DNA from 4 places in the Shewanella sp. NKUCC05_KAH genome. Region 4 is predicted to be linked to each of the others. Evidence: predicted binding sites of a transcription regulator. Region 4 holds the regulator's gene; each other region holds the start of a gene.
What was found. Region 4 encodes MetJ, which represses methionine synthesis genes. Its sites were predicted from a motif close to TAGACGTCTAGACGTCTA; they were not measured.

Region 1 (5,518 bases), on a different contig from region 4:
ACCGCGCAAAATATACAGGGCGCGTTTATTACCACCGCGATATTTCATGCGCGCTATGGTTTCTTGTCCCATGTAACAGCCCTTATTGAAGCTGATACCGTTAACCGCTTGTAGATTACACATCTGCGGTACGTACTGACTGGCATGGCTGGCGGCAAGGTTGGGGTAACCTGCTGCAATCTCTAACGCTTGCCATGCACTGGCGTCAAATACACTCAGTTCCGATTGCGCAACTAAAGCTGCTGCGGCATCTGGTGTTAATACTAAAATAAAACGTTCAGTGTCTTTTAAAATCGCACCATTTTCAATGAGTGTGAGCTCTTGCTGAATGTCACCAAAATGTTTGTTCACGAATTGGCTTGCCTGTTCACCGGCAACCCCGAGCAGAGTCCATTCAGCGGATGCATTGCTTAAGGTGGCTTTACTAAACACGGCATATTTTTGTAACTGGGGTAAATCGACTTCGATGGCATCCTTTGGCATCAACATAAAGAGTGCATCTTGAATGGCAAAGGTTCTGAAACTGGCCAGCATTTTACCTTTAGGATCGCAATGGGCGCCCCAGCGCCATTGATCCGTGGCCAATGAGCTGATGTCTGTGGTCACTTGGCCATGGATAAAACTGCGGCCTTGTTCTCCAACGACTTTGATGAGGCCCAAATGAGATAAGTTGGCAAGCATAAGTGGAGGCAAGGTAGCGTCCAGATCCCAATGGGGCGTAGAAACTGAAATAGTCATAGCGAGATCCTGAAAATGAAGACGATGTGAGAGGCTAGATTGTAACGGAATTCCAGTTGGCTCAAAAGCATAAGGCGCACATATCTGTGAATGATCTGTGCGCCTTATTATGTGTGCTTTAGTCGATAGGCTTAAAGCGAGTGGAGTTTAAAGTTTAAAACAGCACGCGGGTACGTAATGTACCTTCAATGGCTTTGAGTTCAACTAAGGCTTCTTCCGCTTGAGTTGTGTCGACTTCCATCACGACATAACCAATTTCTGCGGTGGTCTGCAAATATTGGGCGGCGATGTTGATGCCTTTTTCCGAGAAGGCTTGGTTGATCTTGATCAACACGCCCGGACGGTTTTGGTGAATATGCAGCAAGCGCGAGGTGCCTTTATGGGTTGGTAATGACACTTCAGGGAAGTTAACCGCAGAAACGGTTGAGCCGTTGTCTGAGTATTTAGCGAGCTTACCCGCGACTTCGATACCAATGTTTTCTTGGGCTTCGGCCGTGCTACCACCGACATGCGGCGTGAGGAGAACATTGTCTAAACCGCGTAGAGGACTGATAAATTCATCGTCATTCGATTGTGGTTCAACGGGGAATACATCGATTGCGGCACCTGCGAGGTGACGTTCTTTTAACGCAACGGTTAAAGCTTCAATATCGACTACAGTACCGCGTGATGCGTTGATAAAGATGCTGCCCTTTTTCATTGCTGCAAACTCGGCAGCGCCTACCATGTCTTTTGTTTGTGGAGTTTCAGGGACATGTAAGCTAACCACATCAGCTTGTGCTAATAGGAGTTCTAACGAATGGACTTGTTGTGCGTTACCTAGTGGCAGTTTGTCTTCGATATCGAAGAACACGACGCGCATACCTAAGGTTTCCGCCAGAATGCCAAGCTGAGTACCAATATGGCCGTAACCAATCACACCTAAGGTTTTACCACGCACTTCATAGCTGCCCGCTGCGGTTTTCATCCAGCCGCCACGGTGAGCGATAGCGTTTCGCTCAGGGATACCCCGCATCAACATAATGATCTCGCCAATCACGAGTTCGGCAACACTGCGAGTGTTTGAGAAGGGAGCGTTAAATACTGGGATACCAAGGGATTCGGCGGTGGCAAGGTCAACTTGGTTGGTTCCAATACAGAAACATCCTATCGCGATTAACTTCTCGGCACGTTTCAGCACCTCTGCAGTTAATTGGGTACGCGAACGAAGTCCCACAAAATGCGCATCTTTAATGGACTCAAGTAAGGCTTCATCGCTTAAGGAAGCTTTGTGGTATTCGATATTGGTGTATCCCGCACGTTCAAATACATCGACCGCAGATTGGTGGACGCCTTCCAACAGCAGGATCTTGATCTTATCCTTGTCCAGCGAATGTTTCGCCATGATATGGGTACCCTCTAATTAATAGAAATGTTTCTTATGATATGCTCACAACCTTCACCCACCAAAGTAGCACTTTTTTTGCTCAGTGTGGAGGGCTAGATGGCTAAAGTTAATATTCTAAATTTAGAACAATATCGCATAAGAGGAAGAAACATTGAATAACAAAATCGCATGGTGCGGTATTTACCTCTCAGTTTTGGTGTGGTCGGCGATAAAACCCGCAGATCCTTTCACGTGGTGGCTCGAAGCCTTGCCTGCATTGATTGCTGTACCGATTTTATTCTTTACTCGCAAACGTTTTCCACTGACACCTTTAGTGTATTTTCTCGTCTTAATACACTGCTGTGTGTTGTTTGTAGGCGCTCATTATACTTACGCTGAAGTGCCGTTATTCGACACGATTGCCGATTGGATGGGTTCAGAACGTAATAATTACGATAAAGTAGGTCATTTTGCGCAAGGTTTTATCCCAGCCATGCTCGCCCGTGAAATTATGTTGCGTAATCAAGCTGTCAAACCTGGGGCTTGGTGCGCGTTTCTTGCCACTTGTTTTGTGCTCGCTTTTTCGGCGTTTTATGAACTGATCGAATGGTGGGTTGCCGTGGCAACCGGCGAAGGGGCGGAAGCCTTTTTAGGGACTCAAGGCTATGTATGGGATACCCAATCTGACATGTTTCTTGCCCTCATTGGTGCAATTGTCGCGTTAGCTTTACTGTCTCGTTTTCAAGATAAACAAATCGCGAGACTCAAGCAGAGGATTTAGCGGCTAAAAGTGGGTGATGCTCTCTGTTCGAGTTGTAAGACTTTCTTCCCTGAAATGTATGGTGTGAGTGTGATGACATTGAGTTGTCATACTTTAGTGTTGTTATTGTGTTTTCTTTGTGTTGCAACTTTGGATTGATAACGTCATAGTTGGAAAGTATTAGGTGCTGGGCGTTGGCCAAGTAAAACGGTATTTTTGACTGTTATTCCATTTTATTGTGGTGAGTTAGTCGAACCTACTAGCATTAAACAGGGAATAGTACATTTGGGTGATGTTTTTCAATCGTTAACTAGTCAGAATTAACTAGGTTAATGGAATGTTGAAAAATCTAACTAAAAAGACGAGTCAAACATACCATTTTGCAATAGAGAATACTTTTCAGGGAGGAGAGTCATTGAGCACAATTAATGAATTGGTTTTTTTACACCAAATGGCCGCGCCATGTCATTTAGCGTTACTCGCTGAATCCATAGGTTTGAAAACGCGTATAGTAAAGCATGCGGCAGAACTGGATTTAGACAAGAGTCGCCGTAGTTTTTATCTGATCACCCAAAAAGGTTCTGCATTAGATAACAAAGGGATACCTCTGTTAGCTTCGCGATTAGTGTCACATTTTCCTGTGGCGCTGTATCAAGTTGAGCGAGACTCCTTAGACCAAGAATCTGCAATGTTGCTCGGCATTCGAGGTATTTTATTTGCCGATCAACGTATGGATCTGATGTTAACGGGTTTACGTAAAATGGTGGCAGAGGAACTTTGGTACGATAGAACTTTGCTAAGCAAAATGTTCCGCCGTGTCGTACAAAAGTTAGAAGGTAATAATGAAATGCCCTCTGATACTGTGGCTATGCTGCAGATGCTGACATCCCGTGAACGCACTATCATTCAATTCGTATCGAGTGGTGCGAGAAATAAAGAAATCGCTCATAGGTTATGTATCAGCGAACATACAGTGAAGGCGCATATTTCTTCTATTTTCCGCAAGACACAGTCTCGTAATCGGGTTGAGCTTTTACGTTGGGCGCAAACCTATCAAACTCACTTTGAGCTGTGCAGTTAGTCAGTTAAAGATATTGGTCGTTAGCTTTTCGCTGTGAGTGGTTAATGTTAATGATTACTAGCATATCAACATAGAAAAGCGGGAATGTTTATTTAAACATTCCCGCTTTTTGTTTAACACCCTTTTTATAAACCACCACCAAAGAGTTTAGCTGTGGTGGTTTAACAGTATTGACTAGTATTGCACTACAGTGGCAACGTTCATATTGCCTGATTGGTTCACGTTGATGCTGTTGTTAGTGCCTGCTTGAGAACCTAACACTAAGTTGTCATTACCCGTTTGAGTGATTGACAGGCTGTTATTGTCACCGCTAACGCCAAATGAATTTGATGCAAATGAAGTGTCGTTATCGCCGCCTACCCAGTTACCGTTACCTGATTGAGTAATTTGCGCGGTGTTTTCATCACCTTCAATAATCAGGTCAATAACGTTAAGATCGCCACTTTGAAGTGCGCTGACATCGGCATTGTTGTTGCCAGCAACAGAAATCAATGTTTCGTTCTCAGCGCCATCTTGCTCAACATCAACTTCGTTATCGCTACCCACGGCATCTACATAAGCAAAGTTCTCATCACCTTCTTGGCTAACTTCAATACTGTTATCTTGACCATCAGCGAAGGCAATGATTTCGTTGTTATCGCCTTTAGAAGATAAATCGAAGTCATTATCTGTACCGTATGCACCAAAGGTTGCGAAGTTCGCATCGCCTTTTTGTTTCAAGTCAACGTCGTTGCTATCGCCCCATACTTGGAACTCCGCACCGTTGACATCGCCTTTTTGAGTTATAGTAATATCGTTATCATTACCTTGGATATCGGCCACTAAAGTATCACCGATAGTGTTGCCGCTGCCATTTTGGGTAATATCGACACTGTTGTCATCACCCGTAGTCATCGCAAGATAAGCCGTGTTGCCGTTACCTTTTTGATCCATTGAAATATCGTTTTCGCTGCCCGCCAGTGCGTAAACGAAGCCTACATGGTTATCACCTTTTTGGATCATGTCTACTTTGTTGTTGTCGCCTGCAATACCCTTAGCCGCGCCAAAGTTGTTGTTACCCGCTTGATTAACAGAAACGTCGTTGTTGTTACCCACGTTAGCGGTTAAATCAAGGGCAATTAAACCCGCTTGGTTGTTGTCACCGATTTGTGTGATTTTACCGTCGTTGTTGCTGCCTTCAACGCGAAAAACTGCAAAGTTTGCGTCGCCTTCTTGCTCAACAAACACGCTGTTTTCAGCGCCAGTGATTTCAACTTGGCTTTCGTTGACTTCGCCTAATTGGTTAACGAATACCGTGTTATCGTTGCCAGTAACATCGCTACTGCTTTGGTTAAAGAAACCATCTTGCGACACATTTACATTGTTGTTGTCACCTACAACATTTGCACTTGCCACATGCCAGTCAACTTGTTGCGTTATTTGGACCTTGTTATCATCACCCGTTGAATTAATAGCCGCTTCATGCCACACACCGTCTTGGATGACAGTTGCGGTTTGAGCTGTACCTGTTTGCACAACCGCAGCAGCGTTAAGGCCACCCGTTTGTGAGACTAAAGTGTCTTGGGCTTGGCCT
Region 2 (5,518 bases), on a different contig from region 4:
GATGCAGCGCCTTCGCCAAAATAACAAACCGCGACTTTGCGCTTACCTTGCATTTTTAAGCTGTAGCCCACACCAGTCGCCTGCGGGATTTGCGTGGCTAACGGTGACGAAATCGTTTGATAATGCAATGCCGCACTGCCGTAATGGATTGGCATTTGGCGACCTTTACCAAGATCTTTCTCGTTACTGAACATCTGATTCATAAACTGTTCAGTGGTAAAGCCGCGATAACGCAGCGCCGCATGCTCACGATATTGTGCGAGGATCACATCTTCTTGATCGAGTGCGGCCACACTGCCGACAATCGCCGCTTCTTCACCCGTACAGGTCATGTAGAAGCTGATGCGTCCTTGACGCTGGGCGCCAAGCATACGTTCATCAAGTACCCGAGTGAATACACAGGTATCGTAAATTTTAGTGGCTAAGGTTTCATCTATCACAGGCAAAACCGCGGTTTCATAAGTGGTGCCGTCGGCTTGTAGAATTCGAAGGATAGGAATGTGTAGCGATGCCTTATCCAAGAAGCCGACACGGTGCACTGTATCAGTGTTGAGTGTTGCTTTGCTCATATTGTGCTCTTGTTATCTCATTACGCATCAAAGCGTTTGATGCGTCTGTTTATACGAATATGCCCGACGAACATTACGTTAACGTAAACTACCTATCAACCATTGGCATAGCTCAAACCACAAGTTATCCCTGCCACGCATGTATATATTGCTTTACAAGCCTAACGCACGTCCGCATTCACCGCAGGGATCAGGCAAATCACAGTGCGATTGCCAATAGGCACTTTGGCATTAGGGAACACGACAGACTCAAACTCATGTTCCACTTTAATTTCTTGCCCACCTTCCCGCGCTAAAACAAAGCCCTTCGGGAAAGATCTGAAGTTTTCGACATCAGTTGCGAAGGTAAATTCAAAATCATCGAAATGTTTATTGATGACGCGGCACACTTGGTACAAGTTAACCTTATCGGCATCAAATGCATCCAGCTCCAACGGCTTAGCGGTGATCAAGCGCATGAACATTTCATGGGTGGCGATAAAACGCGTCATGTCGTTCTGCCCCATGGGATACACTTTGCCAAGTTCAATGGTAAAGGCATCGGCGTCGTAGCGTTCAGAGGAAAAATAGCTGAAGGTTGTGGTCGGTTCATGGTGGAAAAGTACTGTATCGACGCCGCTTGCGGCTAAAAACATAATTTGCTCGCCGCTAAAGGCGCGCCCTGGACGATAGGGATAGATAGCGAACTTTTCATGCTTCGAGGCGCGCATCGCCGTGTGCAGATCATAATGGATGCGCTGACGTCCATCGGCAACCGTAGTATAAAAACGGTCGACATAGGCTTCGAGTTTTTTTGCGCGTACTCGCTCAGGGTTCACTAACCCTGGTGGATTGGAATGCTCACCACTAAATAGACGATTCATGTTTTCGTCAATAATCCGCGTGCCGTTATTAATCGCTAATGGGTTACCAATGAGAAATAAAGTGCGCTGCTTTGCGATGATCTTTTGCTGTAGAAGTTGTTTAATTAAGCTATTGCAGAGTTCAATGGGCGCGGTCTCGTTACCGTGAACACCGCAGGAAAGCACAATATCTTTTCCTTCATTCTGTATTGGTTCGAAAACAATAACACCGGTATCCCACACTTCCACTTGAGTATGATCGCCTAAGTTAAATGAAAATTCGCCATCGAACTGTTCAGGATGGGCTAAGGTGAGCGCTAAAAAATCCTTTGAATCTAACAGAGCTTGTAACACAGAATTCTCCTTATAATGATGTGTAACAGTATTGGCGCAATAGCATAAGTACAGGCAGTAATAACCACTTAAGCATTTATCTCACCGCGGTTAATCTCACTCGCACCTAAAAAACGGCTTCAATACTAACACATGTTTTTAGTGCTGTTCTCAGACATTTATTGCCGTAGGACCCAGTTTTAAGCGGAATGACATTCAACTAAGCTGATTGTTAAATTCTCAGGACATTCCCTAAGAATTTCCCATGATAAATATTCCAACTTGAGGCTTGCTTTTGCACTCAAGTTTTATCACAATCCTTAGCCATCTAGACTTCTATTGGATTTAATTATGGCGTTAGCAACCTTTGGTGCCGGCTGTTTCTGGGGCGTAGAGTATTTTTTTAGACAAGTGAACGGCGTATCGAATGCCACCTGCGGCTATATGGGCGGCAATAATGCGGCGACAACCTATGAAGAAGTCAAAAAAGGCAAAACGGGCCATGCCGAAGTGGTGCAAGTGGAATTCGATCCCGCCCTTGTCAGTTATGAAGACTTGCTCGATGTATTTTGGAAAAACCACAATCCAACGAGTCTGAACATGCAAGGCGGAGATATTGGCACTCAATATCGCAGTACCATTTTCTTCCACGACCGTGAGCAAAAAGCGGCCGCAGAAGCCTCAAAGTTAGCTTTTGCCCGCTCGGGGCGTTGGGGATTACGCCATATCGTCACAGAAATAGTGCCACTGCAACAGTTCCATGTGGCTGAGGAATATCACCAAAATTACATCGATAAGAATAACTTACCGAGTTGTCATATCGAGTACTAAATACGGTCAAATCAGTATTAGATCAACTACTCACAGCTGAATTAGACACAAACAAAAACGCACTCAAATCTGAGTGCGTTTTTTATTTTGAGACGTTAGCTAAACCTACTGCTGCATTAAGCGTTTAGCGCCTTATCAATTAATGCCTGCGCATCTTTGATGATCTCAGCCAAATGCTGCTCACTGATAAAACTTTCGCCGTAGATTTTAAATAACGCTTCAGTGCCCGATGGACGCGCCGCAAACCACCCATTAGCTGTGGTAACTTTGATGCCGCCAATCGCCGCATTATTGCCTGGCGCATGGGTTAACACGTTTTCGATTGTCTCACCTGCAAGCACAGTGGCATTTAAGGTATCGGCATTGAGCAAAGCAAACTTGGCTTTGTTTTCAAGACTGATTGGGCTATCGATACGCTTATAGAAACTTTGGCCAAATTGTTTTACTAACTCTTGGTGACGCTGACCTGGGGTTTTACCTGTCACCGCAAGAATTTCTGCGGCAAGTAACCCTAAAATGAAGCCGTCTTTATCTGTGCACCATGTACTGCCATCACGGCGTAAAAATGCCGCGCCAGCACTCTCTTCACCGCCAAAGGCGATTGTGGCTTCGGCTAAACCGTCGACAAACCACTTAAAGCCCACTGGCACTTCGAGTAACGTTTTGCCGTGGAAAGCACAGATTTTATCGATAAGCGCACTCGATACTAAGGTTTTACCTATGGCTAAGGTATCGCTCCAATCTGGTCTGTGTGTCAGTAAATAATCGATAGCGACTGCAAGATAATGATTCGGATCCATCAAACCCGTACCAGGGCAAACGATGCCGTGACGGTCATAATCGGGATCATTACCAAGGCATAAATCAAAGGATTCTTTATGGGCGAGTAACCCGGCCATCGCGTAGGGAGATGAGCAATCCATGCGGATTTTGCCGTCTTTATCCAGCGGCATAAAGCTAAAGCTTGGATCAACCTTATCATTAACTAACGTGATATCGAGCCCATAACGCGCGGCAATCGGTGCCCAATAGAAAATCCCTGAACCACCGAGCGGGTCAACGCCGATACGCAGCTTAGCGTTGGCAATCGCCTGCATGTCGATAACATTATCTAAATCAGCCACATAGGGTGTAATCAAGTCAATGGCTTGCACATAACCCGAAGTCAGCGCATCGGCATAGGCTGATTTTTGCACGCTAACTAATGCTTGGCGCAGGTAATCATTGGCCCGCGATTCAATCCAAGCCGTGATATTACCTTCAGCTGGTCCGCCATGGGGTGGATTGTACTTGATGCCACCATCCTGAGGAGGATTATGGGAAGGCGTAATGATCAAACCATCGGACAATGCCGCACCCGTAATATTGGCTTCGCGATTGGCGCAAATCACCCCATGGGACACCACTGGCGTTGGCGTAAATCCGTCGTTCTGCTGGATGTGCACTGTGACTTTATTTGCCGCCAGCACTTCAATTGCCGACAAATAGGCCGCATAGGATAACGCATGGGTATCAATCCCAAGGATCAGCGGCCCATCGATATTTGCCGATTGACGGTAGTCCACCACAGCTTGGGTAATCGCCCAAATGTGTTGTTGGTTAAAACTGCCATTGAAGGCGCAGCCTCTGTGCCCAGAAGTGCCAAAGGTGACGCGTTGTTGTACGTCATCCATATTTGGCGTGATGCTGTAATAATGGCTCATCAGTTTTGGAATATTGACCAGATCCGTCTGATTAGCGATTTGTCCTGCCCTTTGATGTATTGCCACCTATGGCTCTCCTGCACTCAATTACAATTAGAAAAAGTAGAAAAATGTCGTACTAACTTGGCTCATCCGCGGATTAAACGCGCTCGGCGATGCCCGCTGCTACTGTCGCATCACAACCAAATTGCACTAAAACTTCCGATAAAATAGTGCGTTTCTTGGCGGTATTGTTGTTACTCGTTACCCAGAAACCACTTGCACCAATTTCTTTTGGGTTAGCCGAAGCACTCGCTTCGAGCAGTTGCTCCTTAGAGCGAGCAAAATACAAACGATCGCGCCCTTGGATCTGCAAAATTTGTGAGAATTGCTCTGGGGCTAATTGATACAAACTTTCGAGCAAAAACAGAAAACGACCTACTGCGCCTTTTTGCTGCGATAACTGATGTTCATCGACTAAGCGACTAAAATCATTCACTGCTGGCACTGTTTGCGCCGCGATGGGCTGAATAGGTTCAGCTTCAAGGCTCGGTTGGCTAATCGCCAAAGGCTGGGGTTGTTCGACCGCATCGACGGACAGGCCGAGTAATCGACGAAGAATGTCAGAGGCGCTCTCACCAATTCGTTCTGTTTTGCTGGCAATATGACGATAGAGCTCTTCATCTACTTCGATATATTTCATAACCTTAATTATCCTTTGTTATTCGACAGGCTTAACCGAAAAAAGTGTACCACAGCGATCGGGGCAGATCATTGCGATCTGTTACCAGTGTATCTATCTCTATCAATCTGATAAAGCGCCATTATTCTAAAAGTGCGGGAAATAGCACAGCAAACTAGCAGTTAATCGACAATTGCCGAAAAAGCACACAAGTTACTGGCCGCCCCCACTATAGAAATGGCAACTGACTTGTCAAGCCAACGGCATTAAGGGCACAATTCGCGCCACGTTAAGCTAAACATATCCAACAGGAATCACCATGAACTTTGTTTCTACAGGCCAAGGACCCGCTGTACTCTTGATCCACGGCTTGTTCGGCAACCTAGATAACCTCAAAGGCCTAGGACAAGTATTAGAAAGCCAGTATCAGGTTATTCGTGTCGATGTGCCCAATCATGGTTTAAGTGAGCATTGGGATGAGATGGATTACCCTCGCCTCGCCACGGCCATGGTTGCATTACTCGACGAACTGGCTATTGAACGCGCCCATATTGTGGGTCACTCCATGGGCGGTAAAAT
Region 3 (5,518 bases), on a different contig from region 4:
GCAGGCCGCATTATACAGATTAACACTTAAAAAGTTTAACCTTTTGTATTGAATCTAATCCCTTGAGCCATTAGCCCAATGATTTTGCAGCATTCAGCACATTTTCAACGGTGAAACCAAAGTGATTCAATAGCACGTTACCCGGCGCAGACTCACCAAATGTGGTCATGCCCACTACTGTGCCTTCAAACCCGACGTACTTGTACCAGAAATCGGTATGCGCCGCTTCAATAGCCACACGTTTAGTCACAGCACGTGGTAATACAGATTCTTTATAAGCAGCATCTTGCTTATCGAACTCAGTTGTCGATGGCATAGAAACGACGCGAACGTGTTTACCTTGCTCAGTCAGTGCAGCGGCTGCATCCATTGCCAATTGTACTTCGCTACCAGTTGCGATCAGGATCAGTTCTGGTGTACCCGCACAGTCTTGCAGTACATAAGCACCTTTAGCCACATTAGCTAATTGCTCAGCGGTACGCGCTTGAGCTTTCAGGTTTTGACGGCTGAAGATCAGTGACGTAGGTGCATTACGGCGCTCAATCGCAGCTTTCCAAGAAACTGCCGTTTCTGCCGCATCACATGGACGCCATACGGCCATATTTGGTGTCATACGCAGGTTAGCTAATTGCTCAACTGGCTGATGCGTTGGGCCATCTTCACCTTGACCGATAGAGTCATGGGTATAAACGAAGATGTTTTGAATGCCCATCAGCGCCGACATACGCACTGCGTTACGAGCATATTCCATGAACATCATGAACGTTGCGCCGTAATTGATGAAACCACCATGCAGCGAAGCACCGTTCATAATGCCACTCATGCCGAATTCACGCACGCCGTAGTAAATGTAGTTACCAGCTGGGTCGTCTTGAATACCTTTAGAACCTGACCACAGTGTCAAGTTAGAACCCGCTAAGTCAGCAGAGCCGCCTAACAGTTCAGGCAACATAGCGCCAAATGCACCGATAGCATTTTGTGAGGCTTTACGGCTCGCAATACCTTCGGCTTTGTCCTGTGATGCTTGCACGAATGCCTGCGCTTTTTCTTCGAAATCAGCCGGTAATTCACCTTTCAGAACGCGACGCTCATATTCAGCAGCCAGTTCTGGGTGAGCAGCGCGATATACTGCAAACTTCTCGTTCCACGCTGCTTCACGGGCAGCACCTGCTTCTTTGGCATCCCAACCGGCATAAACATCAGCAGGGATTTCAAATGGTGCATGTGGCCAGCCAAGGAATTCACGGGCGGCTGCGATTTCTGCATCGCCTAGTGGCGCGCCGTGACAATCGTGGCTGCCAGATTTGTTGGGTGAACCAAAACCGATAATGGTTTTGCAGCAAATCATGGTTGGTTTATCAGTCACCGCTTTCGCCGCTTCGATAGCAGCACGGATTGCCGCGCTATCGTGACCATCAACACCGGCAATCACATGCCAGCCGTAAGCTTCAAAACGCTTTGGCGTATCATCGGTGAACCAGCCTTCAACATGGCCATCGATAGAAATACCGTTGTCATCCCAAAATGCGACCAGTTTACCTAAACCTAAAGTACCGGCTAATGAACAGGCTTCGTGGGAAATACCTTCCATCAAACAGCCATCGCCGAGGAAGCAGTAAGTATAGTGATCAACGATATCGTGACCATCACGGTTAAACTGTGCCGCTAAGGTTTTCTCAGCAATCGCCATACCGACAGCGTTGCTGATGCCCGCACCGAGTGGACCCGTTGTGGTTTCAACACCTGGGGTGTAACCGTATTCTGGGTGACCCGGTGTTTTAGAATGCAATTGACGGAACTGTTTTAGCTCCTCAATTGGTAATTCATAACCAGTCAGGTGAAGTAAAGAGTAAATCAGCATTGAACCGTGACCGTTAGAGAGGATAAAACGATCTCTATCTACCCATTTCGGATTGTTCGGGTTGTGCTTAAGGAAATCATTCCACAGCACTTCAGCAATATCTGCCATCCCCATTGGGGCGCCGGGATGGCCTGAATTTGCTTTTTGAACTGCATCCATACTTAACGCACGGATTGCGTTTGCGAGTACTTTACGGGAAGACATGCTCTCTCCTGCTTGTTTGTGGGGTCTAGCGGGCAATTTGGATGCATATTTTCCCCTACATGCCAGTGTGACGCAAACTAAAATTACCATTCACTCAGCAAAAGATGGCCGAATATATACCCAAACAACCTGAAGATGCAGGATTCAGGTCGCTTGGGTATACAAGTCGCAGAAACAAGCTAGTCACTCTACTGGCGTTTACTTGAGAGGACATAGCAAGGATCACTTGTAATGGAGAAATAAATTTCTCAAAAACATAGCAAACCTAATAATATGAAATATAAGAAAAATAACCTATTTATGACTGAGCGTAGTCGTTTTCAGGTCACAATCTGAGAGGATTTTTTATTATCGGGGGTGATCGGCAATCGGATTTAAACTAAAATAGCCGTCTAGATGTAGATGCTTCTACACGTTTGAATGCTAACGACGAGATTTTCCTACTATGGCAAAGCACTTGTTTACTTCTGAGTCGGTCTCAGAAGGTCATCCCGATAAGATTGCAGATCAGATTTCTGATGCTGTGCTAGATGCAATTCTGGCTCAAGATCCAAAAGCACGCGTAGCGTGTGAAACTTATGTCAAAACCGGCATGGTATTAGTAGGTGGTGAAGTCACTACCTCTGCCTGGGTTGATATTGAAGAAATCACCCGTAAAACGGTGCGTGAAATTGGTTATACCCATTCAGATATGGGGTTTGATGCAGACTCGTGCGCAGTATTAAACGCCATTGGTAAGCAATCACCCGACATTAATCAAGGTGTAGACCGCGCAGACCCTGCAGAGCAAGGTGCTGGCGATCAAGGGTTAATGTTTGGCTATGCCAACAACGAAACCGACATTCTGATGCCTGCACCTATCACCTATGCTCACGCATTAGTGAAACGTCAGTCTGAAGTGCGTAAAAATGGCACGCTACCTTGGTTACGCCCAGATGCGAAAAGCCAAGTCACTTTTGCCTATGATGATGGCAAAATTATCGGTATCGATGCAGTTGTGTTATCGACTCAGCACAGAGATGACGTTTCACAAGCCGACTTAATTGAAGGTGTGATGGAAACCATCATCAAGCCAGTGTTACCGGCTCAATGGTTAAACAAAGATACTAAGTTCTTTATCAACCCAACTGGCCGTTTTGTTATCGGTGGTCCAGTAGGCGATTGCGGCTTAACGGGTCGTAAGATCATCGTTGACACCTACGGCGGCATGGCCCGTCATGGTGGTGGCGCATTCTCTGGTAAAGATCCATCAAAAGTGGATCGTAGCGCGGCATATGCTGCCCGTTATGTGGCAAAAAACATAGTTGCAGCAGGTCTTGCTGATCGCTGTGAAATCCAAGTGTCTTACGCAATTGGTGTGGCAGAGCCGACCTCTATCAGCATCGAGACCTTCGGTACCGGTAAAGTATCTGAAGAAGTGCTGATCAAGTTAGTACGTCAACACTTTGAACTGCGCCCATACGGTTTAACGGCCATGCTAGATTTAGCACGTCCAATTTATCAAGCGACCGCCGCTTATGGCCACTTTGGTCGCAGCGAATTCCCATGGGAAGCGACTGATAAAGCCGAAATATTACGTGCTGACGCGGGTCTATAGTCTTAATTCATTTCAATTTTTACACTTAAGACCCATAAAAAACCGCTACCCAGCGGTTTTTTTATGTCTGACATTTAGTTAGATTAATAGTGCTAAGACAAATATGGCAAGATAAAAAGCAGCATATACACAGACCATTAGAGTGCACTGATCCCATGACCGATAACGCCATCTTATTACAGCAACTTCAATCTTGTGCATGGGCAGCCAACGTAGGTCTGCCAGAGGAAACAGCAAAGACATACGGTACATTAGAGGAGATCGCCGCTTTTCTTGAATCCGATCCTGAAGCCTTTTTTGAAACACCTTACGAAATCCACTATGAAAGCCTGTGTGTAACTGATCATGACTTGGCAAATTCGTTAAAAACAAAGGCAGTAGTAAATGATGTGCATGCTTGGATTTCTGACAGCGAAGTCGATGAAATTTCTAAGTCAGCTTACCTCTCCACTTGGAAAATTATTCCCGTTGCAGAAATATGCGCGCTGACATCCGATGACGCTAATACGCTCGCAACACTGCTACTAGCTGACGTTAAACTTTCAGCCTTTACGAGTGAACGCCTATTTTGGTATCTCTGTGGAAGAATACCCTTTGGTTATATTGGTACTTACCCAAACGGGCAATGGCTGATACTTTAGACTTATACGCTAGCACCTTTAATGTTTCTGACTTCATCTAGGATCTATTGAGCTTTCGAGAATGATTTTTAGAGAGCATGCCAAGATTGATACTAACCAATGCACGCAGGGAAACGCTATTTCATTTAATGAACAGCACAGGCCATGTTTATGATAAACCTGAACATAGACAAACATTCGAAGGCATTCTTTACCGCCTTCTAGCAGGCCCCCCTTAGCAAGATTGACCCAAAGAGTTGGGCCATTGGAGTACGGTTTTTAGAGGGTTTCATTTATGGTCTAAAAAGACATTCAGGCCTATTTACTCAAAGCTTTAGTGAAAATGGCCGACACGGAATGGGTCTTTATTGATGGCTCGATAGTGCGGACTCACCAGCACAGTGCAGGTGCACTGAGTCATGAGTCATGAGTCATGAGAGTTACCCTATTGTTTAATTGATAGTGGATACCTTTATCAAACGGGTAACTCTCAGTTTTATCTATCGCCCATGAATATCAAATAATAGCTAATGCACAGGGTATTCGTTTAGAAACGTACATTCATACCAACCCAGAAGTTACGGGCCTTATCTTTGTTATTGAAATCATCAACGTAAGATGCAGTGTATCCGTTTTGACCATTGTCGTCAGAGACACAAGTTGTGCTAGTGTCACTACATTCGGTGAAGACAATATCGTATGAAGTAAAATCTTTATCAAACAAGTTATTTACTCGCATGTTGAAGGTGACAAACTCACTCGCCTGATAAGAACCACCAAGATGGAACACGTTATAACCCTTATAGTAGAGTGCAGCATCATTAATGATATCCCAAGAGCGATAACGTTTAGCACGGTATTCAGAGGTCAAGAATACGTTAAATGAGTCAGTCAACTCCCATTTTAATGTCGCGTTTGCCATATGCTTGGCACTGTTGCCGAGTGGACGGCCTTGCTCTGCACCGCTTTTCTGCTCGCTATCTGTGTAGGTATAATTAGCATTTAACGTTAAGGCATCTAGAATTTCCCAACGTCCCGCGAGCTCAGCACCTTGAATAGTAACTTTATCTATGTTGACTGTTTTGCTACTGACTGCATAACCTAAATCAGCATATTCACCCGCATCGGAACATTCTATGCTCGTACCTTTACCACAGGGTTGTGAAGCAATCTTATCGTCAAAGTCATTTTTAAAGATAGTGACGTTAAAATTATGGCCATCTGGATGGGACCAAT
Region 4 (5,518 bases):
CCGCGGTCACTTCGCGTCCTGCGCCCGGTCCACGGATGATCAGCGGATTACCTTGGTAGAAGACACTGCGGATCACAAACACATTATCACCAGGGGTTAAGTTGGCGTAAGGGTGATGGGTATCAATCCACTGCAAACCCACCTCGGCCTTGAGCTCTGGGCCGCTGTTGTCTAAGGATGCCACATATCTGAGCACCTTATTTTGCTCCGCCGCCGCACCATACTGTTGCAGCAGATCGGCATCTAACTCGGCAATGCGGGTGAGAAATTGATCTAAGGGAATATCCGCCAAAGCGGCTGGTACGAGTGAGCGCAGCTCAATATCTTCAAGCTCGATTTCAAGGCCAATCTCACGGGCTAAGATAAGCAGTTTACGCTGCATATCACGGCCGGAGAGATCGTCGCGGGGATCGGGTTCAGTAATACCTAAGCCTCTGGCTTCAATCACTAATTCTGAAAATGGCTTGCTGGTATCGTATTTCTCAAATAACCAACACAGGGTGCCGGAGAAAATCCCGCCCACGGCTTCAACACTATCACCGCTGTTACGCAGATCATTTAGCGCATGTTGGATGGGTAAACCTGCGCCACAGCTGGCGTTATAGCGCCAAAATAAGCGACGATTACCCAGTTGCTGCTTTAACTCTCGATAGAAAGGCAGTGGACCCGAGCCCGCAAGTTTATTCGCGCTCACCACATGGATGCCACGCTCGAATAGCTCTGGATATTGCAGCGTCAAACTGGCGCTGGCACTGATATCTAAGGCCACCAGCTCATCGCAGTTAACTTGCTCTAATTGCTCGAATAAATGTTCATACTGCCAAGGCGTTGCTTCAGTATTAAACTCTGTTTGCCACGCGGCAAGATTAATGCCAGTGGATTTAATCAAGGCTTTACTCGAACTGACTAAACCGACTAACTCAACACTAGCTTCGAGTTCATGGTCTAGTGAGGGTGAAACCGACTTAAACAGATCGATCCAAGCCTCACCGATATTACCCACACCGAGCAGCAGGACGCCAATGCGTTTACGCGGGCCAGCGCAGCGACGGTGAACTTTTTGGGTTAACAGATTCACCTGTGACTGGGGCACTAACGTCACTAAACTTAAATCGCCACTGAACAAAGGTTTAGCATCACGGCTCAGTAAACGCGCGAAGCTGCGGCGATAATGTTCGGCGTCGGCACTTACTAATGCGACTAAACCAAAATCTGTGTTGATCTGCTGCTCGCTGATCCCTAATGCTTCTGCCTCGGCATCGAGTAATCTTTGAACTTGTTTTTGATTCTCAGCGGTATAGGCAAGTTCAACCCTTTGATGGGCAGAGGTCCAATGGGCCAATGGCGTTAAACCCGCGGCAATCAATAAATCTAATAAACGAGTTAACTCCCCTGTGAGTTTAAAGCCGAACAGGACAACAGCATTGAGGTTAGTCACCACAGGCGCGCTCGCCGACGAACTGTGGGGTGCGATTAAGGTAAAGTCGGTGTGGGATGCATAACTTGAGCGTACCGCTAAACTCACTTCGGTATTAAACAAAGGCTGCAGAGTGCGCGAATGTAATACAGGCGAGCCTAAACGCGCTAGGCGATCGGCTTCGGCAAGTGACATGCTTTTCAGTAACTTGGCATCGTTGATTTTATTAGGATCGGCGTTGAACACCCCTTCCACATCGGTCCAAATGGTCACGCGCTCGATATCAGCGAGACTCGCAATCAGGCTGGCGCTAAAATCTGAACCATTACGACCAAGTAACAAGGTATCGCCACGCTCGTTAGCGCAGATAAATCCTGTGATCACTAAGCGTTCATTGGGATGCGCAGCTAATAGGGCTTGTACTTTAGCGCGGGATTCCTGTACCCGAATTTGTGGCACAGCGGCTTCATCGGCCACTAAAATTGAACAGGCATCCACATGGCTTGCTGCCACGCCAGATTCGCGCAGTAGCGCCGCCATTAAACGTGCCGACCAACGTTCGCCAAAGCTCACCACATGGTTGATTTGGTATTCGTTGCGCTCGTCTAAGGACAACAAGCTGATGAGTTGCGCTTTATCAGTGGCCAAACGCTCACGCAGATCGCGGGCTTGTTCATTCGACAACAACTGCTCAATCAACCCCTGTTGGTAACTGATCAGCACTTGTAATTCTTCTTGCCATAGCTGACCCGCATCACGCAGCGCTAATAATTTATACAGGAAATTCGTGCTTTTACCCGCCGCAGAGACCACCACGAGATCATCACTATGACCGTGGGTTAATAGGATATGGGCGACTCGGCGATAACAATCGGCATCCGCTAAACTGGAGCCACCAAATTTATGTAAGTGACAACGTGCCATCTATTATTCCTCTACTGACAAGCCGCAACGGCGGCTAATCCTGCTTGAATATCTGCAACTAAATCGGCGGCATCTTCAATACCCACCGATAGACGCAATAGGGTGTCCTTAATACCAGCCTCGAAGCGCGCCTGCGGCTCCATGGCTCTGTGGGTCATAGTTGCGGGCACGGCCACTAAACTTTCGACGCCACCTAAACTTTCCGCCACGCTAAATAAGCTGAGTGCACCTAAAAAGGCCACCACTTCGGCCTCACCGCCTTTGAGCTCAAAGCTCAGCATAGCGCCAAAGCCCTGTTGTTGCTTGGCCGCAATGGCGTGACCTGGATGATCCGCAAGCCCTGGGTAATAGACTTTACTCACCACAGGGCTTTGCGTTAATAACTCAATAATACGCTGGGCATTGGCTTGATGCTCGCGAATACGCACCGCTAAGGTACGTAGGCCGCGCAGGGTCAGATAACTGTCGAAGGCTGACCCCGTTAAGCCTAGAGTGTTCGACCACCAATGTAAGCTTTCGCCGATTTGCGCGTCTTTGGCGACCACTGCGCCGCCGACCACATCGCTGTGACCATTGATATATTTAGTGGTGGAGTGGATAACGATATCCGCGCCTAACAATAGGGGTTGTTGCAATATCGGCGATAAAAAGGTGTTATCGACCACCACCAGCGCGCCGACACCATGGCTCGCCTTAGCAATGGCTTCGATATCCACCACACGTAATAACGGGTTTGATGGGGTTTCGAGCCACACCATCTTAGGATTCTGCGCAATAGCGGCGGCTAACGCTTGGCTGTCGGTTTGGTCGACCACAATGAGCTTAAACTGGCCTTTCTTCGCCAAGTTGGTAAATAAACGGTAGGAACCACCATAGCAATCATGGGGCACAACTAATAGGTCACCGGGGCCGAGCAAAGTGGTCACTAAGGTGATGGCCGCCATGCCAGTGCACGTCACTATGCCAGTGGCGCCCTTTTCTAATTGGGCTAATGCTTCGCCTAAAATGCAGCGCGTTGGGTTGCCTGAACGACTGTAATCGAATTCGCGGGGATTTTTATGACCATCGAAGGCGTAATTAGTCGACAAATAAATCGGTGGCACAACTGCGCCATATTGAGTATCGCTTTCGATACCCTGACGCACTGCCAGTGTGGCTAATTGACGCTCTGCCATGGGGACTCCTAAATTCGGTAGACTGATAGAGATGTCTGGACGTCTAAATGTACCTAAGCCCAACGCCATCGTCAATAGGCGTTAAGACGTTTAGACGTCTGAACATAAAGAAATCTGTTTGCAATCACAAAGAAATAGTAGCAATAATTTGACTGTTCTTTGTAAGGGTTTAAAATCTGCCCCGAATTTAGCGTTATAACAGGTGAGTCAATGACTGAATGGAATGGGGAATACATCAGCCCCTATGCTGAACATGGCAAGAAGAATGAACAAGTAAAAAAAATTACTGTGTCTATTCCGCTCAAAGTGCTTAAGGTCCTCACGGACGAACGTACTCGTCGTCAGGTCAATAATTTGCGTCACGCCACCAACAGCGAGCTGTTGTGTGAGGCATTTTTGCACGCCTACACTGGCCAGCCATTGCCCAACGATGAAGATCTGTCAAAAGATAATCCAGACAGCATTCCCGCCGAAGCCAAGTTGTTAATGGATCAAATGGGAATCGAGTGGGAAGACATGGAATAGCGACTCGTCGCTTTCAAAGTCATATCACAGTGCTCATCAATAGGGATCGTTAACGATCCCTTTTTGTTTATACCCAAGCGACTTCAAACTTTAAATTTCACCATCTTGAGTTGGTTTGGGATATAGGAAATCCTATGTTTTCTATGATAGATCCACAGACACTCGCCTTAGCCTCGCTGGTCGTGTTTCTGGGCGCATTAACCCAAAGTCTGATTGGGTTTGGGCTTGCGGTTGTCGCCAGTCCTTTGCTGTATATCGTCGATCCACAACTTGTACCTGCGCCTGTTATTGCTATGGGTTTCTCCATCGCCCTGCTGACCTTAGTGCGTGAGCGCGGTCACTTAGAATTCAATGGCTTGCAATATGCGCTCCTAGGCCGCGTGCCCGGTGGTTTTATCGGCGCGAGTTTATTGCTGTTTGCGCCTCAACCCATACTGGGTTTATCCATCGCCGCCATTGTAACTGTCGCAGTGATCCTCAGCCTGAATAAATTCAGCCTGCCAGTGAATAAGAAAAGCCTCTTCGGTGCGGGTGTGGTTTCAGGGATCTTCGGCAATATCGCCGCGATTGGTGGCCCGCCGATGGCGATTTTGTTGGCAGGCAAAGATGCCTCGCAGTTTCGCGCTGCCCTGTCGGCCTTCTTCATTTTTAGCTCCATGATTGCATTGGTCATTTTAGCGATCACTGGCTTATTAGAATTAAAACATCTGTGGCTGTCGTTGATGCTGCTCCCCTCAGTGATTTTAGGTTACTTAGTCGCAGGACGATTAGTGGGCCGTGTCGATAAAGAGAAGACAAAGATGGCGACGTTAGTCCTGTGCAGTATCAGCGCCTTAGTGCTAACGGTGAAGTCGGTTATCGAGTTATTACCCCAATAAGCGTCCCGCTTGTACTGGCAAACCTTCTCACGATTCAAACAATAAAAAAGCACTGACATTGCCAGTGCTTTTTCTTTATCTATCAATATGTAAAGCCAGATTACACTCAGCTTAAATAGCTTTGCCCTGCGTACACAATAAAGTGTCTTAAGGCGAGTACGCCCGTTAAGCTCGCACAAGCCACCATGATCATTGCGCCCTTAGTGTGGCGAGTCGCGGCGGGTAGCAGCATAAACAGCAAGGGAATACCAAAACCTATACCGACAACGCCTATCCAGAACACGCTTGCCCATAACCCAGAAGTTAACGATGCTAAGGCCGCAGCCGCCGCGCCGCCCTTGAAGTACAAGGCGCAGAACAACATGAACAGGAACAGAATTTCAATCGCCATCACAGGCAATTCTAAACCGTGCATCTTCACTAAAGTTTTGTCGTGGCTGTCAGTCTTAAACATCAGCAACGCCAGTACCGCATTGGCCGCAGCGCCCGCCGACAAACCCGACACTAAAAACAGCGCAGGCAGTACCGCAGTGTTGAGCATAGGATAGGCATTCATCGCCGAAATTAAGAAGCCAGTGTAAGCCCCCACGCCAATGGCG

Region 1: the regulator MetJ is predicted to act here: its motif matches at 2,211-2,228, upstream of serA (phosphoglycerate dehydrogenase).
Region 2: the regulator MetJ is predicted to act here: its motif matches at 2,066-2,083, upstream of msrA (peptide-methionine (S)-S-oxide reductase MsrA).
Region 3: the regulator MetJ is predicted to act here: its motif matches at 2,451-2,468, upstream of metK (methionine adenosyltransferase).

Annotation. Positions count from the first base shown of each region.
Region 1 covers NZ_JAHKQZ010000026.1:23,445-28,962, forward strand. Annotated here, with positions in the region: gene ygfZ (tRNA-modifying protein YgfZ) at 1-738, opposite strand, end outside; gene serA (phosphoglycerate dehydrogenase) at 893-2,122, opposite strand; gene KO533_RS19760 (DUF2238 domain-containing protein) at 2,277-2,885, shown strand; gene KO533_RS19765 (LuxR C-terminal-related transcriptional regulator) at 3,280-3,945, shown strand; gene KO533_RS19770 (curlin) at 4,120-5,518, opposite strand, start outside.
Region 2 covers NZ_JAHKQZ010000001.1:11,174-16,691, reverse strand. Annotated here, with positions in the region: gene KO533_RS00080 (thiamine pyrophosphate-dependent dehydrogenase E1 component subunit alpha) at 1-569, opposite strand, end outside; gene astE (succinylglutamate desuccinylase) at 731-1,765, opposite strand; gene msrA (peptide-methionine (S)-S-oxide reductase MsrA) at 2,096-2,575, shown strand; gene pgm (phosphoglucomutase (alpha-D-glucose-1,6-bisphosphate-dependent)) at 2,692-4,344, opposite strand; gene seqA (replication initiation negative regulator SeqA) at 4,418-4,960, opposite strand; gene KO533_RS00055 (alpha/beta fold hydrolase) at 5,259-5,518, shown strand, end outside.
Region 3 covers NZ_JAHKQZ010000013.1:62,927-68,444, reverse strand. Annotated here, with positions in the region: gene tkt (transketolase) at 71-2,065, opposite strand; gene metK (methionine adenosyltransferase) at 2,511-3,662, shown strand; gene KO533_RS12950 (hypothetical protein) at 3,818-4,303, shown strand; partial or broken gene KO533_RS12945 (transposase) at 4,381-4,709, shown strand; gene KO533_RS12940 (TonB-dependent receptor) at 4,830-5,518, opposite strand, start outside.
Region 4 covers NZ_JAHKQZ010000007.1:100,456-105,973, forward strand. Annotated here, with positions in the region: gene KO533_RS08600 (bifunctional aspartate kinase/homoserine dehydrogenase II) at 1-2,341, opposite strand, end outside; gene metB (cystathionine gamma-synthase) at 2,353-3,516, opposite strand; gene metJ (met regulon transcriptional regulator MetJ) at 3,727-4,041, shown strand; gene KO533_RS08615 (sulfite exporter TauE/SafE family protein) at 4,176-4,919, shown strand; gene nrfD (NrfD/PsrC family molybdoenzyme membrane anchor subunit) at 5,026-5,518, opposite strand, start outside.